4 regions of the Kineococcus haloalkalitolerans genome follow, and region 1 is predicted to be linked to each of the others. Evidence: riboswitches for the same ligand, from Rfam matches in the RefSeq annotation. Region 1 holds a riboswitch; each other region holds the start of a gene.
What was found. A riboswitch is a leader RNA that binds a small molecule or an ion and turns the genes downstream of it on or off. The one in region 1 is predicted to bind S-adenosylmethionine.

Region 1 (3,193 bases):
AAGGCGGCCCGGCGCGAGCTGGTGGACCACTTCCTGGCCCGCAAGGCCCACGAGCCGGCCCTCGACGAGGCTGAGCGCCGCGACGCGCTGGCCGGCGTCACCTCCGGCTACAGCCCCGTGATGATCGAGAACCTGCTCGACGAGGCCCTCGTCAACGCCGTGCGCCGCGGCGGCGACGGGATGTCGTGGGCGGACCTGGAGCACGCGCGCCTGGTCACCGAGGTCGGCCTGGGCCAGCCCGTCGGCTACACCGCGCACGAGGCGCGGCTCATCGCCACGCACGAGGCCGGGCACGCCGTCGTGGCCCACCTCGTCGCCCCGCACCGGCGCCTGGACGTCCTGACGATCGTCAAGCGCGCCAGCGCCCTCGGGCTGCTCGCCCACGGCGACGTCGAGGACGTCTACACGCGCTCGCGCTCGGAGCTGGCCGGGCTCATCCGCATCGCCTTCGGCGGGCAGGTGGCCGAGGAGCTGTTCTTCGGCGACGTGTCCACGGGCCCCTCCGGCGACCTGCAGGCCGCCACGACGACGGCCGCGCAGATGGTGGGGGCTGCCGGGATGGCCGGGACGCTGGTCTCCTTCGCGGCGGTGCAGAACGGCGCGTTCGCCGACGGCAACCTCGTCTCCCGGGTCCTGGGCGACGCCGAGGGCCGTCGCCTGGTCGAGGCGCTGCTGGCCGAGCAGAAGGAGGCCGTGCGCGAGCTGCTGGGGCGCCACCGCCACCTGGTGGCCGCCCTGCGCGACGCGCTGCTGGAGCGCCACGAGCTCATCGGCCACGAGATCACCGACGTGCTCGCGGCCGCCGCGCACGAGCCCGCTGCCGACGCGGCCGGCGGGCCCGAGCGGGTGCTGGACCTGCGCGACGGGGCGGTCCTGCCCACCGGCCCGCGCCCGCCCGCCTGACCCGCCCGCTCGCCCCGGCCCGCGCGCCCCGCCCCGCCCGCCGGGGTCCGGGGCGCGCGGCGCTCAGCCGCGGCGCTGCTCGACAGCGCCGGTGCGCTCGTGGCACGCTCCGCGCAGGTCATGAGCGCCAGCGCCAAGCCCCGGCTCGCTGGCCGGCAACCCTCCACGTCGTGGGGTGCCCCGGGTGATGACCTGACCTGGTGCTGACGCACGGGTAAGGACGGGCGCTCGCACGACACCTCCCGGGCCGACGCACCTCAGCGTCCACGACCGGAGGAGCAACGGGTGAGCACCGCCACCGACGACCAGACCACCGAGCGCACGAGCGCCGGGCCGGACGCCGCGCAGCGGCTCGCCGCCGTGCGGGAACGGCTGCGGCCGCTGCTGGAGCGGATCGCCGAGGGCACCGTGCAGCGCGAGCGCGGCCACGTCCTGCCCCGCGAGCAGGTGCGCGAGCTGCTGGACGCCGGGTTCGGCCGGCTGCGGGTGCCCGTCGAGGAGGGCGGGGAGGGGCTGGACGTGCGCGGGCTGGCCGAGGTCCTCGTCGACGTGGCCGCCGCCGACCCGAACCTGCCGCAGGTCTTCCGCGGCCACCTGGCCTGGGTCGAGCACCTGCTGTCCCTGCCGGCGGGGGAGTACCGCACCCGCTGGGTCGAGCGCGTCGTGGCCGGTGAGCTGGTCGGCAACGCCTGGAGCGAGACGGGCGACGCCGCGACCGGGAAGCAGCAGACCGTGGTGACCCGGCGCGACGGGCGCTGGGTCGTCGACGGCCGCAAGTACTACACGACCGGCACGATCTTCGCCGACTGGACGGACGCGACCGCGCGGCGCCTCGCCGGGGACGGCACCGAGGAGGTCGTCACCGTCCTCGTGCGCACCGACCAGCCGGGCGTGCGGGTCAGCGACGACTGGGACGGCTTCGGGCAGCAGCTGACCGGCACCGGCACCCTCGTGCTGACCGGCGCGGTGGTCGAGGACGAGGACGTCGCCTCCTTCACCGACCGCTTCCGCTACCAGACGGCCCTGTACCAGCTGGTGCTGCTCGCCGTCCTCGCCGGCGTCGCCGAGGCCGTCGAGCGCGACACCGGCGCGCAGGTGCGCTCGCGCACCCGCAGCTACACGCACGGCTTGGCGCCGCTGGTGCGCCACGACGCGCAGGTCCTCGCCGTCGCCGGAGAGGTCTCGGCCACCGCCTTCACCGCGCGCGCCCTCGTGCGCTCGGCCGCCGAGGCCGTGCAGGCGGCCGCCGACACCGCCCACGAGCGCGGCTCGGCCGCCGACCGCGCCGCCAACGTGGAGGCGGAGGTGCGCACGGCGCAGGCGCAGGTCGTGCTGTCGGAGAGCGTGCCGCGCGCCGCGACCCTGCTGTTCAACACCCTGGGCGCCTCGGCGACCAGCCGGGCGCGGGCCCTGGACCGGCACTGGCGCAACGCCCGCACCGTCGCCTCGCACAACCCGGTGATCTACAAGCAGCGCATCGTGGGGGACTGGTCGGTCAACGGCACCGAGCCGCCGTTCGTCTGGGACGTCGGCACGCACGCCTCCGTGGACGCGGCGGCCGTGCGGGCCGCCGAGGGCGCCCGCGGCTGAGGCCGGACGGCGACGACCTGCGCCCCAGCCGCGGGAGCGGCGGGGGCGCCGGTCGTCGCCGGTGTCAGCGCACCGAGCGGTCGGCGCGCTCCAGCAGCGGCAGCAGGTCCTCGCGGGTGGTGCGGCGCGGCCGCTCGGGGTCGCCGTCCTCGGTGTACGCGCCGGCGTAGGCGGGCTGGTCGCGCTGGAAGCGCCAGCTGTCGGCCAGGGAGCCGGTGTCGAGCACGTCGTAGCCCAGGGAGTCCAGGAAGGCGGCGACGACCCGCTCGGCGTCCTCGTCGTCCCCGGCGGTCAGCAGCGTCGTCCGCTCCGGCGAGCCCGCCGGGCGCTGCAGGACGCCGAGGTTCGCGGCGAAGATGTTGTTGAACGCCTTGACGACCCGGGCGCCGGGGAAGTGGCGCTGCACGAGCTCGCTGGTCGTCAGCTCGTGGCTGTCCAGCTCGGCGGTGTCGCCGTCGCGCTCCGGGTAGTAGTTGCAGGTGTCGACGACGACCTTCCCGGCCAGCAGGTCCGTCGGCAGGTCCCGCACGCGGCCCAGCGGGATGGTCAGCACCACCAGGTCCCGCGCCGCCGCGGCCTCCTCGACGGTGCCGGCGCGCGCCCGGGGGCCCAGCTGCCCGACGAGGTCCGCCAGCGACGCCGGGCCGCGCGAGTTCGCCACGACGACGTCGTGGCCGGCGTCGACCGCCAGCCGCGCGAC
Region 2 (3,193 bases), on a different contig from region 1:
GCGGCGAACAGGTACGGCGCCAGCAGCAGCGGGTCGTGCTTGGGCCCGCCGTAGGCGGCGCGCACCCGCAGGTCCAGCGTGCGCGGGTCGCCCAGCGAGACGGCGTCCTCGCACACGACGAGGTCCAGCCCGGCCTGCTCCAGCTCCTGCACGGCCCGCACGTACAGGTCCGGCCGCGTCCAGTCGTCGCCCCAGCCGTGGTGGGGGTGGCCCCAGCCCTGGGGGCCGAAGCCGCGGGAGAAGAACCAGCCGAGGTGCTGCAGCCGCGCCATCAGAGGACCCCCGCCGCCACGAGGGCGGGCACCGCGGCGCCCACCGGCCTCGGCGCCGCTGCCTCGGCCACCGCGTCGCGCACGGCGTCCAGGGCCAGGCGCAGGTCGGCCAGCAGGTCCTCCGGTTCCTCCAGCCCGATCGACAGGCGCAGCAGGCCCGGCCAGATGCCCGCGGCCGCGCGCTCGGCCGGGCTGCGGTGCGCGTGCGAGGTCGAGGCCGGGTGCAGCACGAGGGAGCGCACGTCCCCGAGGTGCGACATGCGGGTGAACAGCCGCACGGCGTCGACGAAGGCGCGGGCACCGTCCTCCCCGCCGGCCACCGTCACCGAGAACACCGACCCGGCGCCGCGCGGCAGGTACCGCTGCGCGAGCGCGTGCGAGGGGCTGGAGGCCAGTCCGGCGTGGTCGACGGCGACGACCTCCGGCTGCTGCTCCAGCCAGCGCGCCAGGGTCAGCGCGGTGGCGACGTGCCGGGACACCCGCAGCGACAGCGTCTCCAGGCCCTGCTGCAGCAGGAACGCGTTGACGGGCGAGAGCGTCGGCCCGAGCCGGGCGGCGACGACCTGGCGCGCGTGCTCGGCGTAGGCGCGCGGGCCGTACCGGTCGGTCCAGCTGGGCCCGGACGAGCGGTCGACCAGGTGCGGGTAGCGCCCGCCGGCCGCCCAGTCGAAGCCCTCCCCCACCACGACGACGCCGCCGAGGGCGGCGCCGTGCCCGGCGAGGAACTTGCTGGCCGAGTGGACGACGACGTCCGCGCCGTGCTCCAGCGGGCGCAGCAGGTACGGGGTGGCCAGGGTGTTGTCGACGACGACGGGCACGCCGCGCTCGTGGGCCAGGTCGGCCACCGCCCGCAGGTCGGGCACGTCGTTCTTGGGGTTGGGGATCGACTCCAGGAACACCGCGCGCGTCGTGGGCCGCAGCAGCCGGCGCCACGCGTCGAGGTCGGTGCCGCCGTCGGCGCCGGTGGGCACGAAGTCCACCGCGACGCCCATCCGCGCGAAGTTCTCGCGGAACAGCCCGCGCGAGCCCTCGTAGACGCTGGCCGCGGACAGCAGGTGGTCGCCGGCGCCGAGCAGGCCCAGCAGGGCGACGGTCACGGCGGCCTGGCCGCTGCCGACGAGCAGCGCGTCGCGCCCGCCCTCCAGGCGGGCGACCCGCCGCTCGACGGCGGTCAGGGTCGGGTTGGCCAGGCGCGAGTAGACGTAGCCGTCGTCGTCGCCGGCGAAGCGGGCGCGGGCGTCCTCGAAGTCGCGGAAGACGAAACCGGCGGTCAGGTGCACGGGCGGGATCCGGGCGCCGTGGACGTCGTCCGGTTCGGCGCCGGCGTGGACCTGCTCGGTGGCGAAGCCCCACGGGCGCGCGGGGTCGACGGGGGTGGTGGGCACGAGGGACCTCTCGGGGGTGCGCAGCGGGACGGGACGGGGGCCTGGTCAGGCCCGACAGGTCCCGCCGGCCGTGCGCACGAGGTCGACGTGCCGCCGCCGCGTCAGGGGCGCGCCGGTGGTCGGGGTCGTGGTGCTCTCCACGGTGTCCTCCATCGGTCTTGGCGGAAGCACCGGTCCCCGGGGGGCGGTTGCTGCGGCGTCGTCGAGCCAAGTCTCTCGGCCGCTCTGGATGGGTGCGTCCAGGAGACGACGCCGCGCGAGGGCTTGTCAACCGCTTCACGCGGACTCACCCGGACGCGCGGGACGGACTGTTTCCACCTGCTCAACGGTTGCCATCGCGGAAAACATCTGCGATGGTTGCCGACATGGAAAGCATCGACCGCACCCCCGACGCCGCCGAGGCCCGCGCTGCCCTGGCCGACGTCCAGCAGGCCCAGCGCGCCGTGCGCGACACCCCGTGGCCCACCTGGATCTACCCCGTCAACGCGCTGCTGCTCGGCGCGCTGGCGTCGACCGCCCTGCTCCAGGAGGACCGCAACCTCGTCTTCACCGCCGTCTGCTTCACGATCGTGGGGGTCAACACGACCGCCGGGTACCGGATGGGCACCCCGTGGACCCTGCCCACCAGCCGGCTGTTCATCGCCCTCGTCGCCGCGTCCGGCCTCTGCGCCCTGGCCGCCCTCCTCGTCGCCGAGGTCACCACCGCCGCCTGGCCCGTCCTCGCCCTCGCCGTCGCGGCCACCGTCGGCTACCTCGCCGCGGGCGTGGTGCACCGCCGCTCCACCGGCAGCCCCCGGCGGACCGCGTGAGCCCGGCGCTGGACCCGGTCATCCACCCGGCGCACCGCCTGCGCATCTGCGCCCTGCTCGCGGCCGGCACCACCCTGGAGCTGTCCGTGGTCAAGGAGCACCTCGACCTCAGCCCGTCGGCGCTGAGCAAGCAGGTCGCCGCCCTCGTCGAGGCCGGCTACGTCAGCCAGGGCCGCCACGGCGGCGACTCCCGGCGGGTGTGGCTGTCGCTGACCCGCCGGGGGCAGCGGGCCTACCGCGACCACGTCGCCGCGCTGCAGGAGATCGTCGCCGCGAGCGCGGTGGACGTCCCCGCCGAACCCCGCTGACCCGGGCGGCCCGGGCGCGGCGTCAGAGGGTCGCGCCCAGCTCCGCCAGGCGCTCGCGGGCCGCCGCGAGCTCCGCGTCGCTGCGCTCGGCGTGCACGGCCAGGTCCGGCACGCGGTGGGCCAGCGTGATGCTGGTCTGCACCACCTCCACGTCCATCCCGAACGCCTCGCCCAGGATGATCCGCAGGACGGGCACGCCGTGGTCCCACGTCTCGGTGGGCGTGCCCGCGTCGTAGACGGCGCCGCGGCTGCTGACCACCACGGCCTTGCGACCCGCCAGCGGCTGCGTGCCGGCACCCGTCAGCAGGCCCGGCACGTGGACGTTGTCCAGCCACACCTTCAGCGTCGAGGGGACCGTGTAGTTGTACAGCGGCGCCCCCACCAGCAGGACGTCCGCGGCCAGCAGCTCGTCGACGATC
Region 3 (3,193 bases), on a different contig from region 1:
AGGTTGAACTGCTGGAAGATCATCCCGATCCGCTGCCGGGCGCGGCGCAGGTCCTTCTCCCCCAGCGTCGTCAGGTCCTGCCCGGCGACGACGACCCGGCCACCGGTGGGGGGCTCCAGCGCGTTGAGCAGGCGCACGAGCGTGGACTTGCCGGCGCCGGAGTAGCCGATGACGGCGAGGACCTCGCCCTGCGCCACCTCGAGGGTGACGTCGTCCACGGCGCGGACGACGTCACCCCCCGGGCGCCGGTAGTGCTTGGAGACACCCTCCAGCGAGACGATGGCGGCCATCTCAGCCCTGCGCCGCCCGGGCGTCCTCCTCGATGGCGGCCAGCTGCTCCTGCAGCGTCGCGGCGTCCACGTCGCGGACCACACCGCCGGGGTAGTCCTGCGAGAACGCCTCCAGGACGGCCGGGTCGTGGAACAGGGCGGCCAGGTCGAGGTACGTCTGGTCGTCGGCGTCCTCGGCGCGGGTGACGAAGAGGTTCACGTACGGCGCGGCCTCGGGGCTCTCCGGGTCGTCGGCGAAGACGACGTCCTCGTCGGCGAGGTCCGCGCTGGCCGCGTAGTTGTTGTTGACGACCGCCGCGGCCACCGAGCCGCTCTGCAGCGCGTTGGCGGTCTGCGAGGCGTCCAGGGAGACCAGCTCGACGCGGGAGTCCTCCACGTCCTGCAGGTCGGAGAACGGCGTGCCGCCCTCGCGCAGGGTCAGCAGGCCGGCGGCCTGGAGCACGAGCAGGCCGCGGGCCTGGTTGATCGCGTCGTTGGGCAGCGCGACCTGGGCGCCCTCGGGCAGCGCGTCGGCGCTGTCGGCGGTGGTCGAGTACAGCGACAGCGGGTAGACGGCCGTGGCGCCGATGGGCTGCAGGTCGTCGCCGGCGTCGACGTTGTAGTTCGCCAGGTACTGGGTGTGCTGGAACTGGTTGATGTCCACCTCGCCCTGCGCCAGCGCGGGGTTGGGCAGGCTGTAGTCGGTGAAGTTCACCAGCTGCACCTCGACGCCGAGGCGCTCGGCGGCCAGGTCGGTGTAGGTGCGCCAGAACGGCAGCGCCTGGTCCGAGACGCCGATGCGCACGGTGCGCTCGGTCGCCGCGGTGGTGGCCGAACCGCCGCCGCGGCTCAGCAGGACGCCGACGACGACCGCCACGACGACGACCGCGGCGACGATCCCGGCGATCAGCGGGGTGCGGCTCTTCGGCTTGTCGGGCAGGGAGGGGGTGGTGCTGCTCACGGTCTTCTCCTGGGGTCGGCGCCGTCCCCCGCAGTGGCGACGACGTCGTTGGGCCGCAGGACAGCTGGTCCGTCGAGGACCGGTTCACACGCTTGCGGGGCGACCCCGCCGGGCTTCCACCTGGGGCACCCCACCGCGGACGAGGGTTGCCGGTCAGCTAGCCAGGGCTTGTCGCTGACGCTCGATGCCGTGCAGGACAGTAGGCAGGCGCCGCTCACGCGGTCAAATCGGTCCTGAGAGGCGCGCCTCCCACCGGGCGGGAGGGCCCGGAGGGTCCTCCTCAGGCCCGCTGGACGGCGTCGGCGAAGGCCGCCCAGCTGAGCAGCGCGCACTTCACCCGGGCGGGGTAGCGCGCCACCCCGGCGAGGGCGACGCCGTCGCCGAGGACCTCCTCGTCGCCGGTGTCGGCGCCGCGGCTGGTGAGCATCGCCTGCATCGCCGTGCGCACCGCCAGCGCCCGCTCGAGCGGCTGCCCGACGACGAGCTCGTGCAGCACGGAGGCCGAGGCGCGGCTGATGGAGCAGCCCTCCGCCTCGAAGGAGACGTCGCGCACGACCTCCTCGCCGGGCGCGCCGGCCAGGTCCAGGCGCAGCGTCACCTCGTCCCCGCACACGGGGTTCACGTGGTGCACCTGCGCGCTGAACGGCTCGCGCAGGCCGGCGCCCTGCGGGTGCTTGGAGTGCTCGATGATGAGCTGCTGGTACAGGTCCATCAGGCGAACACCTCCCGCGCGCGGTGCAGCTCGCGCACGACGGCGTCCACCTCGGCGGCGGTGTTGTACGGGCCGAAGCTGACCCGGGTGGTGGCGGCCAGGCCGAGCGCCCGGTGCAGCGGCCAGGCGCAGTGGTGCCCGACGCGCACGGCGATCCCGGCGTCGTCGAGGACCTGCCCGACGTCGTGCGGGTGCACGCCCTCGACGGCGAAGGACACCAGCGAGGTGCGCTCGGCGGCCGCGCGCGGGCCCACCACGCGCACCCACGGCAGGTCGGCCAGGGCGTCGAGCAGGCGGGCGGTCAGCGCGCGCTCGTGCGCCTCCACGCGCGCCATCCCCCAGCCGGTGAGGTAGTCGACGGCCGCGTGCAGGCCGACGGCCTGCGCGGTCATCGGCACGCCGGTCTCGAACTTCTGCGGCGGGGGCGCGAACGTGGAGCCCTCCATCCGCACCGTCTCGATCATCGAGCCGCCGGTGAGGAACGGCGGCATGGCCTCCAGCACCTCCCCGCGGCCCCACAGGACGCCGATGCCCGAGGGGCCCAGCATCTTGTGCCCCGAGAACGCCGCGACGTCCACGCCGAGGGCGGGCAGGTCGACGGGCAGGTGCGGGACGGACTGGCAGGCGTCCAGGACGCTCAGCGCACCGGCGGAGCGGGCGGCGGCCACCACCCGCGGCACGTCGGTGAGGGCGCCGAGCACGTTGGAGGCGTGGGTGACGGCGACCACGCGCGTGCGCGGGCCCACCAGCGCCTCGAGGGCGTCGAGGTCCAGGTGGCCGTCCTCGCGCACCCCGGCCCAGCGCAGCACCGCACCGGTGCGCAGGCACAGCTCCTGCCAGGGCACGAGGTTGGCGTGGTGCTCGGCCTCGGTGACGAGCACCTCGTCGCCCTCGCGCAGCACGAAGGCCGGGTCGACGGGGCGGGCCGAGCGCTGGGCCAGCGCGGTGGCGGTGCTGAAGGCGTGCGCGACGAGGTTCAGCGACTCGGTCGCGTTCTTCGTGAGCACCACGTCGGCCGGGCGGGCGCCGACGAAGCCGGCCACGGCGGCGCGGGCGCCCTCGAAGGCGTCGGTGGCCTCCTCGGCCAGCTGGTGGGCGCCGCGGTGCACGGCGGCGTTGCGCTGCTCGTAGAAGGCGCGCTCGGCGTCCAGGACCTGCCGGGGCTTCTGGGACGTGGCGCCGGAGTCCAGGTAGACCAGCGGCTTGCCGTCGCGGACGGTGCGGGCCAGGACCGGGAAGTCCGCCCGCAGG
Region 4 (3,193 bases), on a different contig from region 1:
CGGGCGGGTGGTGCGGGCGGGACCGGGCGGGCGGGGCGCGCCGTCACGGCAGGCGCAGCTGCGGCAGCTGCAGCAGCATCCACGGGCTGAACGGGCGCGGGTCGCGGGCGACCTGCGCGCGCAGCTCGTCGACGTCGACCCAGCGCCAGTCGCCGACCTCCAGCGGGGAGGGCGCCAGCGGCGAGCCGGGGTCGGCCAGGGCGGCGGTGAAGACGGGGCACACCTCGTTCTCCACCGTCCCGTCGGCCATGACGGCGCGGTAGCGGAAGTCGGGCAGGGCGGCGGCCACGCCGGTGACGTCGGCGCCCAGCTCGTCCCCGGCGCGGCGCAGCACCGCCTCGGCGGGGCTCTCCCCGGGGCCGGGGTGGCCGCAGAAGGAGTTCGTCCACACCCCGGGCCAGGTCTTCTTGGCGTCGGCGCGCCGGGTGAGCAGCGTGCGGCCGGCCCCGTCGAGCACCCAGCAGGAGAACGCCAGGTGCAGGGGGGTGTCGGCGTGGTGGACCTCCGCCTTGGGGGCGGTGCCGCACGGCGTGCCGTCCTCGGCGAGGAGGACGACGAGCTCGGCGGCGGCGGTGCCCGCCACGTCGGTGGTCCCGGTGGTCGCGCTCACCGGGGCACCGTACGTGGCGCGGCGCCGTCCGCGCGAGGAGGCGCTCAGGCGGGGACCGGCTCGGTGGCCGTGCGCACGGCCTCGTCCAGCTCGGCGCCCAGCTGCAGGTCCTCGCCGTCGACGAGGCGCTGCTCGAGCTCGCGCACGCGGGGGACGACGAGCTCGCCCCACGCCTCGACGTCCTCGCGCACGTGCAGGAACCCCAGCAGGAGCAGGTCGACGCCGACGAGGCGGTAGGCCAGGACGCGGCGGGCGACCTCGTCGGGGGTGCCGACGAGGCCGGTGCGGAAGCCGTCGTTGTACTGCACGAGGTCGCGGAACTCGCTGTCCGCCCACATGCCCTTGCGGTCCCGCGTGGCGTTGCCGGCCTCCTGCACGGCGGCGCGGAAGCCCTCCACCTTGGTGGCGTCGGCCTTGTCGACGATCTCCTCCAGGACGGCGACGGCCTCCTCGCGGGTGTCGCGGACGACGGCGAAGCCGTTGAGCCCGAAGCGGATCGAGCGGCCGGCCAGGGCCGCCTGCGCCCGCACGTCGCGCACCTGCTCCGCGGCGCCGGCGACGGACTTGCCGTTCATGAAGTACCAGTCGCTGACCCGCCCGGCCATGGCCTGCGCGGCGGTGGAGTTGCCGCCCTGGAACAGCTCCGGCTGCACGGCCGGCTGCGGGCGGAAGGTGATGTCGCGGGCGGAGAAGTAGTCCCCCTGCTGCGAGTAGCCGTCCTGCGACCACACCCCGCGCAGCAGGCGGATGAACTCCTCGGACTGCCGGTAGCGCTCGTCGTGCTCGGGCCAGTCGACGCCGAGCTGCACGGCCTCGTCCTTGAACCAGCCGGAGACGACGTTCAGGGCCAGACGGCCGCCGGTGAGGTCCTGGGCGGTGGCGGCGAACTTGGCGAGCACGCCGGGGTGCCAGAAGTACGGGTGCACGGCCGCGATGACCTTCAGCCGCTGGGTGGCCAGCAGCAGCGCCAGGGAGAAGGAGGTGGATTCGTGCTGGGCGTCGGCGCCGTAGGAGGCGAGGTAGCGCACCTGGGTGAGGGCGTACTCGAACCCGGCGCGCTCGGCGGCGCGGGCGACCTCGACGTTGTAGGCGGGGTCGTGGCTGGTGCGCTGCTCGATCGTGGAGACGACGAGGCCGCCGGAGACGTTGGGCACCCAGTACGCGAACTTCACGGGCGCGGGGGCAGGGCTGACGGACATGCTCACTCCCATCGGTCCTGGCGGTAGCACCCCACGGGGTTGCTGCGACGTCGACGAGCCAGGTCTCTCGGTCGCTCTGGATGGTCCCGGAGAGCGTACCCGCGTCAGCGGGCGTACGGGAGCAACCAGGCGAGCCCGGCGCAGCCGGCGGCCAGGACCAGCAGGACGGCGACGTCCACGGCGCGCGAGCGCACGGCCAGCGCCCCGGCGACCCGCACGGGCAGGACCAGGCGCAGGACGGCGGCCAGGGCCAGGTCGGCGGCCAGGACGATCCCGCCGGCGGTGGCGCCGGCGACGACGGTCACGAGCAGCGCGAGGGCGGCACCGGCGACGAGGGCGCCCAGCACGGCGGCGCCGGGGCGCCGGGGGGTGCCCGCGGCGGCGGTCTGTGGGGTCCGCTGCGGCACGGCGCGACCCTACCGAGCCGGGCGCGCGCGGGCCCGGGTGCGCGCCCGGCGGCCGCGGGCGAGGGTGGTCGGGTGAGCGGGCGGGGCGCCGGGGACGGCCGGCTGGAGCGGTACGAGCGCACGGGCGCGGCCGGGCGGCTGGTCTTCGACGTGGACGACTCGGGACCGGTGGGAGGGCCGGCGGCCGGACCCGCGAGCGGGCCCGGCCACGAGCCGGTGGTGTGCCTGCACGGCTTCCCCGCCGACCGCACGTCGTGGACGGAGGTGGCCGGGCTGCTCGTGCCGCACGGGCTGCGGGTGCTGCGCCCGGACCAGCGCGGGTACTCCCCCGGCGCGCGCCCGCCGGGCCGGCGCGCCTACGCGCTGGACGAGCTGGTCGCCGACGTCCTGGCGCTGCTGGACGCGGTGGGCGCGCGCCGCTGCCACCTGGTCGGGCACGACTGGGGAGGGGCGGTCGCCTGGCGGGTGGCGGCCCACCACCCGGACCGGGTGGCGTCGCTGACGGCGGTGTCCACGCCGCACCCGGCGGGCCTGCCGGGCCGCAGCCCCGCGCAGGTGGCGCGCTCGTCGTACGTGGGGTTCTTCCAGCTGCCGCGCGTGCCGGAGGCGCTGCTGGGCGGGCAGCGGCTGCGGCGGCGGCTGGAGGCCACGGGGCTGCCGCCGGCGCACGCGGAGCGGTACGCGGTGCGCGCGGCCGAGCCGGGGGCGCTGACGACGTGGCTGGGCTGGTACCGGGCGCTGCCGTGGGCGGGCCGGCCGACCGGCCCGGTGCCCGCCGAGGTGCCCGTGACGTTCGTCTCCGGCGCGCGCGACCCGTTCTTCGCCCGCTCCGCGGTCGCCGGGACGGGCGCGCACGTGCGCGGGGCCTACCGGCACCGCTCGGTGGACGGCGGGCACTGGCTGCCCGAGCGGCACGCGGGCGTGGTCGCCGAGGAGGTGCTGCGCGGGGGGGGGGGGGGGGGGGGGCGCCCGCCCCC

Region 2: another riboswitch for S-adenosylmethionine. It lies ahead of ACRYMY_RS02125 (putative leader peptide); the one in region 1 lies ahead of ACRYMY_RS08430 (acyl-CoA dehydrogenase family protein).
Region 3: another riboswitch for S-adenosylmethionine. It lies ahead of ACRYMY_RS10135 (MetQ/NlpA family ABC transporter substrate-binding protein); the one in region 1 lies ahead of ACRYMY_RS08430 (acyl-CoA dehydrogenase family protein).
Region 4: another riboswitch for S-adenosylmethionine. It lies ahead of sfnG (dimethylsulfone monooxygenase SfnG); the one in region 1 lies ahead of ACRYMY_RS08430 (acyl-CoA dehydrogenase family protein).

The regions. Positions count from the first base shown of each region.
Region 1 is NZ_JBJLSH010000016.1:49,141-52,333, forward strand. Features, by position in the region: gene ACRYMY_RS08425 (AAA family ATPase) at 1-903, shown strand, start outside; SAM riboswitch class IV at 1,020-1,130, shown strand; gene ACRYMY_RS08430 (acyl-CoA dehydrogenase family protein) at 1,189-2,493, shown strand; gene ACRYMY_RS08435 (NADPH-dependent F420 reductase) at 2,558-3,193, opposite strand, start outside.
Region 2 is NZ_JBJLSH010000003.1:32,329-35,521, reverse strand. Features, by position in the region: gene ACRYMY_RS02135 (LLM class flavin-dependent oxidoreductase) at 1-272, opposite strand, end outside; gene ACRYMY_RS02130 (O-acetylhomoserine aminocarboxypropyltransferase/cysteine synthase family protein) at 272-1,657, opposite strand; gene ACRYMY_RS02125 (putative leader peptide) at 1,703-1,798, opposite strand; SAM riboswitch class I at 1,804-1,893, opposite strand; gene ACRYMY_RS02120 (hypothetical protein) at 2,023-2,466, shown strand; gene ACRYMY_RS02115 (MarR family winged helix-turn-helix transcriptional regulator) at 2,463-2,774, shown strand; gene ACRYMY_RS02110 (FMN-dependent NADH-azoreductase) at 2,797-3,193, opposite strand, start outside.
Region 3 is NZ_JBJLSH010000021.1:32,670-35,862, reverse strand. Features, by position in the region: gene ACRYMY_RS10140 (methionine ABC transporter ATP-binding protein) at 1-290, opposite strand, end outside; gene ACRYMY_RS10135 (MetQ/NlpA family ABC transporter substrate-binding protein) at 292-1,230, opposite strand; SAM riboswitch class IV at 1,314-1,419, opposite strand; gene sufU (Fe-S cluster assembly sulfur transfer protein SufU) at 1,511-1,942, opposite strand; gene ACRYMY_RS10125 (aminotransferase class V-fold PLP-dependent enzyme) at 1,942-3,193, opposite strand, start outside.
Region 4 is NZ_JBJLSH010000087.1:57-3,249, reverse strand. Features, by position in the region: gene idi (isopentenyl-diphosphate Delta-isomerase) at 44-610, opposite strand; gene sfnG (dimethylsulfone monooxygenase SfnG) at 655-1,809, opposite strand; SAM riboswitch class I at 1,815-1,896, opposite strand; gene ACRYMY_RS19370 (DUF3017 domain-containing protein) at 1,914-2,216, opposite strand; partial or broken gene ACRYMY_RS19365 (alpha/beta fold hydrolase) at 2,289-3,193, shown strand, end outside.